DNA from 2 places in the Paenibacillus sp. N119s genome. Region 2 is predicted to be linked to the other one. Evidence: predicted binding sites of a transcription regulator. Region 2 holds the regulator's gene; the other holds the start of a gene.
The links. The regulator Rex, encoded in region 2, represses fermentation and respiration genes when NADH is low (regulators of the CRP and FNR family bind a similar motif). The targets are predictions, from matches to a motif close to TTGTGAAATATTTCACAA.
Positions count from the first base shown of each region.

Region 1 (3,433 bases), on a different contig from region 2:
CCCATCGAGTCCTGTGTACCAAAACGGCAAAATTGCGATCCAACACAGGTTTTCACGGTACGAAGCGACTTCGCGTACGCATATCCCGAAGGCATATCGAGTTCTTCCCACACTTTAGGCAGATCTTCTTTACGGACACCAATCAAATCCAGCCGTTGTCCCCCAGTTACTTTAACAACTTTTACATTGTATTTAAGCGATACATCAGCTATTTTCTTCAAATCTTCTGGAGTCGTTACACCACCGTACATTCTTGGCACCACTGTAAACGTTCCATCCTTTTGAATGTTCGCGTGCAATCGCTCATTTACAAACCGGGAATCTCCCTCATTTTCATAGGTATCAGGATTAATCATACCCAAGTAATAATTCAGCGCTGGACGGCATTTGGAGCATCCTTCATCATTATGCCAGCCGAGTACATTCATCACTTCACGCGTAGTGGTCAGCCCTTTGGTTTTGATTGCTTCAACAATCTCGTCCCGGCTCAAGGTTGTGCAACCACATATTCCCTGCTTGGCTGATGTTTTGAAGCTGTCTCCAAGAACATATTGCAAAATTTGCTCAACCACCGGCTTACATCCTCCGCAGGAACGCGTAGCTCCAGTACATGCCTTAATTTCATCCACGGTGGTTAGTCCATTTTCATTGATTGCTTCCACAATTGCCTTTTTAGTCACACCGTTACAGCCGCAGACAATTTCATCGTCCGCCATAGTTTCAACGGATGACGTTTTCGCCCCGTGATTGCCGCATCCAGTACCCATGATCTGTCCATAGATCTCATCTGTCATTTCCGTTTGCTGACGCACATATTTTTGCAGACTAGCAGATTCACTCACATCACCGAACAGTACAGTACCAACAATTTTATTATCACGAAGCAGTACCTTTTTGTATGTTCGCTTCCACTCATCCTTCGCTACAATCGCCGTATGTTCAGGCTGGGTTATGAATTCGCCAGCTGAGAAAACATCTACCCCTGAAATTTTAAGCTTGGTGGAAACTACCGATCCTGCATAGCCTTCAGTATCCACGCCTGCCAAATGCTTGGCAATCACACTTCCCTGTTCAAACAGCGGAGCTACCAGGCCGTAGCAGATTCCACGGTGCTCAACACATTCCCCTACAGCGTATACATCCGGCATGGAGGTTCTCATGAAATCATCGACCACAATCCCGCGGTTCGTTTCCATACCACTTTCTTTAGCTACCTGGATATTAGGTTTAATCCCGACGGCCATTACAACCAAATCTGCTTCCAGCTCGCTTCCATCCGAGAAGCGCAGTCCTTGTACCCGATCTTGACCGTACACTTCCGCAGTTTGCATTTGCATAGCAAACTTGATTCCCTGGCGTTCCAGTTCTGCTTTCAACATCGCAGAGGCTCCCCGGTCCAACTGACGTTCCATCAAATCTTCCATTAGATGAACGACCGTAACATCCATCCCGAGATTGACCAAGCCTTTAGCTGCCTCCAGCCCCAACAGACCTCCACCAATAACAGCTGCCTTCTTATAGGTCTTCGCCGCCTCCAGCATGGCCGAGCAATCTGCGATATCCCGGAACCCAATGACGCCTGGTAACTCTTTGCCCGGAATAGGTAGAATAAATGATTGTGAACCAGTGGCAATCAAAGCCACATCGTAATCAATTTCCAGTCCATCTTCGGTGTGAATCTTCTTGTGCTCACCGTCGATGCTTTTAACCATTTTTCCTGTATATAAAGTAATCCCTTGATCCGCATACCATTGCAAATCGTTCAGTATGATATCATCTATTGTTTTACTACCTTCCAGCACATAAGAGAGCATGATCCTGTTATAGTTCGGATGCGGTTCACTCCCCAGAACTGTAATTTCGTACTTATCTGTTAATTTTAAAATTTGTTCGACCGTATTGATACCAGCCATCCCGTTCCCTATAACCACAAGCTTTTGTTTACTGTTTATCATATACCGGTTCCTCCATTCATTCGACGATACTCCCTATCCGACGACATCTCCTACGTTCCTATGAAATTCTGTTTATGCTTCTATTTTAATACAGCAGATAGGTCTATATGTGATCGGGATCACAATGTAGTTAAAATTATAAATAATTAGGGTTTTCCCTATTTCACTTCAAGGGATAATGGTAAGAGCCGTAATGATAGAAGTATCATCGAACAAATCTATTTGCCCTGAAAGTCAAAAAGGAACCCCTCTTCTTAAGAAGAGGGGTGGGGTCAGCTTAAAAGTCGGATTTTCTCTCTTCACCGTGGGAACGTCTGGCAAAATCGACGAATTGAAATTTGTCCAGCCGATGCCTTGATTCGGTGTACTGGAACAATGTCGTGTCTTCCAGATAAACATAGTTACGTACTACAACCACATGAGTATAGTTCAGGAGGTCCATCAGCCTACGGTCTTCTTCATCTGCATCTTCTACAGAAACGACCTTTTTGGCATAACTGATTGGAAGATGGAGTTCTCCCTCCAGATATTCATAGATGGATTCCCGGCTAATGTCCTCGGTAAGCACGGGTACAATGTCTGAGCGAAAGTAGTCTTTATCCAGTATGACGCATTCACCTTCAATTTCACGTGCACGAATGACTTTCCAGACCCAATACTTGTCTTTGTCAATCTCCAGATGAGCAGCTATATCATCTGGAACGGGAATCAACTGATTTTCATGAACAATGGTTTGTGATTTGCGCCCAATCCGCTCAGACATTTCTTTAAAACTGACCAATCCTCCTATCGGAAAATCCATCCGTCCGATATCCAGAACAAAAGATCCTTTGGCCTTTATTTTATGGATATACCCATTTTGTGCAAGCAAATGAAGTGCCTTACGCACGGTCTCACGAGAAGTGTTATACTCCCGGGCCAGTTCATTTTCAGAGGGCATTTTCGAGCCTGGAGCCAATGCGCCTGTCTGAATTCGTCCCGAGTATTCTTGATAAATTTGCAAAAATATATTCTTAGTCAATTTTCATCACCACGTTAATTGTAGCATTCTTTCACTGACCAAGTTACTAAAAAAGGCTAGCAGGACGGATCTGACTTAATTCGTATGGTCCGATGAAGAATTCAAATGAATTCTCATTAAGACATATTGCAGATTGTTCGCCTCGCCCGGCAATTCTTCAATTGATTCAATCATACTCTGCCCGTCAGGGACAATAACCGGTGTAATAATAGGATACCCCGATTTCTGGATCAGCTGACGGTCAAATTCCATCAGAAGCTGGCCCTGCTCCACGGTTTGACCTGTCTCCACATGCATGGTGAATCCTTCTCCCTTTAACGACACCGTGTTGATTCCTACATGTACCAGAATCTGCACACCTGTCGGATGCTCCAAAATCAAGGCATGCTTGCTTTTCACCATGATGTGAATGACCGTCCCACTGAAAGGGGCTAGAATCCGGCCATCCTGCGGTTCC
Region 1 is NZ_JCAJRU010000054.1:7,079-10,511, reverse strand. It holds gene nirB (nitrite reductase large subunit NirB) at 1-1,955, opposite strand, end outside; gene treR (trehalose operon repressor) at 2,233-2,976, opposite strand; gene treP (PTS system trehalose-specific EIIBC component) at 3,052-3,433, opposite strand, start outside.
Region 1: the regulator Rex is predicted to act here: its motif matches at 2,063-2,080, upstream of nirB (nitrite reductase large subunit NirB).

Region 2 (3,433 bases):
AAGAATGGACAATTGCCTTCGCTACGTCAGCAGTTGGCAAAATCGGGGCATGAGAAGTCAACAGAATGGGCCTCAACCATTGACCAGCTGTATCCACTCGTTTTAGAGGTTAAGGAAACTTGGGACCTGTTAAGCGATAAGCTGTTTGGCATGTTGCCGGAACGTACTGATGCAACGCCGGGAGAAACAGGGCAGTTTTCTTCACGTCTGAAACCGTCGGCGAAGCCCGCGAAGTGGGATCAGGCGGCAGCATTGGAAAATCAGCTATATGTAACGCTGAGCGAAATTTTGCGCAAGGGCGACAAGCTGATGCTGGATGTCAAGGAAGAACATGACGATTATGCGGCAGATAGTCTCATTACAGATATTACGGGTCTGTTTAAGGATTTGGCGGGAATTAAGGAAAATTTACGTTTCTTTATACGACTCGATGATGAAACAACCGTATACTGGCTCGAAGCGAGTGGGCAATTCCGTAGTAAGTCATTGCAATTTTATGCGGTGCCCGTCGATGTGAGCCGTCAGTTGAAAGAAATGTTTTTTGACAAAAAAAGAAGTATTATTCTGACATCTGCTACTTTATCGGTAGATAAGTCATTTCAGTACATGACCGAGCAACTCGGCTTGCAGGAGGCTGCGGATCAAGGACGATTAATGACTTCTCAGCTCCCATCCCCTTTTAATTACAGGGATCAGGTGTTGCTGGTCATTCCGCGGGATTTTCCGAGTGTGAAGGGTAGTGTAGGGGATGCACACTTTGTAGAGATGCTCGTTAGCTCTCTAGGGGCGACTGCTCAGGCAACGCGGGGGAGAATGCTTGTTCTGTTTACTTCCTATCGGATGCTCCGGCAAGTGTATGAGCCGCTCAAAGAAGCGCTGGCATCCAGTGATATTACCGTGTTAGGACAAGGTGTGGACAGTGGAAGCCGCAGCAAGCTAACCCGCCGGTTTCAGGAAGCCAAAGCTTCTGTACTGCTGGGAACCAGCAGCTTCTGGGAAGGCGTCGATATTCCAGGGAAGGCACTGACTTGCCTGGCCATCGTTCGCTTGCCGTTTCAACCGCCCAATCACCCGTTACTGGAGGCAAAAAGCGAGTTGCTCCAGCAGCAGAAGAAGAATCCATTCATGAAGCTGTCTGTACCACAGGCAGTGATCCGTTTCAAACAGGGATTTGGTCGGTTGGTACGTACAGCGAGCGACCACGGAGTCGTCATTGTCTACGATACACGTGTGATCGAATCCTATTACGGAAAGCACTTTTTGTACTCGTTGCCGGGACCCAAAATGGAGCATATGCCATCGGAGCAAATGGTGCCACGCATTGCGGAATGGCTCCAATCCGCCCCGGAGACAGAGGCACAACGGACGGACACCTAAGGTCCGTTACAATTAGGGGGAGCAAGTATGAAATCAGATAAAATTTCAGAGGCTGTCGTACGGAGGTTACCCGTATATTTACGCTATCTGAATGCACTGCACAAACGGGAAGTGGCTACGGTCTCTTCTCAAGAGCTGGGGCAGAGGCTGGATTTGAATCCGGCCCAAATCCGTAAAGACCTGGCCTATTTTGGCGATTTTGGCCGGAAGGGTATCGGTTATGATGTTTCTTATCTAATTGAGAAAATACGCCATATCCTGAAAATCGACCAGCAGATTAATGTAGTACTGGTCGGAGCGGGTAATCTGGGTCAAGCCCTCTCAAACTATAACGCATATTTAAAAGACAATATGAAGATTGTGGCAGTGTTTGATGCGTTTCCAGATAAGGTTGGGACCAGAATCAATACACTGGTCGTTCAGCCAATGGATGAACTGGAAGCGACTGTGAAGGAAAAAAATATTCGAATCGGGATTATTACAGTGCCTGAGTTTGAGGCACAGCACGTAGCTGACAGGCTCATTGAGAGTGGAGTTGGGGCGATTCTGAACTTTGCACCTATCATTCTCAAGGCACCGGCTAACGTTCGGATACATGCCACAGATTTTACAACTGATTTGCTTAGCCTCGCATATTATTTGGAGGATGGAAAGGAAGAAGCACAAGATGACAGTGAATAAATGGGTAATTAAAAACGGTTCTTTTGCCGTAAATGGAGCCGAAGCGGGAGTAATTCATGGTTTTATGATTGTGGAGGATAGCCGCATTACTTACATTGGCGAGACTTTGCCTGCTGGTGAGGAAGAGACGGAAGCAATCGACGGTAAGGGGCTATTGTTCTTACCTGGTCTGGTGAATACTCATGGTCATGCGGCGATGTCTCTGCTGCGAGGATATGGAGATGATCTGGCCCTTCAAGTGTGGCTGCAGGAAAAAATGTGGCCTATGGAGGCCAAGTTTACATCTACAGATGTGTACTGGGGAACATCTTTGTCAGTGTTAGAAATGCTAAAGGGTGGAACCACGACTTTCCTGGATATGTACGACCATATGGATGAGGTGGCTCGTGTAGCTGAAGAGTCTGGCATTCGTGCAAGTCTGATGCGTGGAGCAATTGGACTATGCTCAGAAGAAGAACAGCGGATCAAGCTGGCCGAGGCCGTAACTTTTGCGCGCAACTGGCATGGTAAAGCAGACGGCCGTATCACAACCATGATGTCACCGCATGCCCCGTACACATGTCCGCCTGCGTTTATCGAGAAATTCGTACAAGCTGCACATGATCTCGATTTACCATTGCATACGCACATGTCCGAGACGATCGCCGAAGTTGAGCAAAACGTACGTGATTACGGTTTGCGTCCAGTTGCACATTTAGATAAGCTTGGCTTTTTCTCTCGTCCTTCCCTGGTTGCCCACGGCGTTCACTTGAACGACGAAGAAATTGCCTTATTAGCAGAACGAGGTGTAGCGGTCTCCCATAATCCAGGCAGCAACTTGAAGCTGGCAAGCGGCGTAGCAAGAGTGCCTGAACTACTGCGTGCAGGAGTGACCGTTTCTCTTGGAACAGATGGTCCTGCCAGCAATAATAATCTGGATATGTTCGAGGAAATGCGTCTGGCGGCACTTATTCACAAGGGAGTGTCTGGTGACCCTACGGCAGTTCCTGCCAATGAAGCACTGCGTCTGGCAACAGAATATGGCGCAAAGTCAATCGGTTTAAAAGAGGTAGGAGCGCTGGCAGCAGGCAACAAGGCTGACTTTATCGCGTTAGATCTGAATCAGGCTCATTTCTTGCCGCGTACAGATCTTATTTCCCATGCCGTATACTCTGCAAGTGCCAAAGACGTGGCTCATGTATGGGTAGACGGCCGTCAGGTTGTGAAAAATGGCGAATGCCTGACGATGGACGAGGAACGTATCAAACATGAGGCACAAGCCGCCTTTGAAGGGCTGCTGTCGCGCTAATTCAGGTGTCACATCCCCTTAGAGAGGAAGCACAGGTTTGAAAAATAAGAAAAAATGGATAGCGGTCGCCATTTTGGCCGTAATACT
Region 2 is NZ_JCAJRU010000007.1:12,703-16,135, forward strand. It holds gene dinG (ATP-dependent DNA helicase DinG) at 1-1,377, shown strand, start outside; gene AC5V8P_RS01955 (redox-sensing transcriptional repressor Rex) at 1,405-2,058, shown strand; gene AC5V8P_RS01960 (amidohydrolase) at 2,045-3,346, shown strand; gene AC5V8P_RS01965 (cell wall elongation regulator TseB-like domain-containing protein) at 3,384-3,433, shown strand, end outside.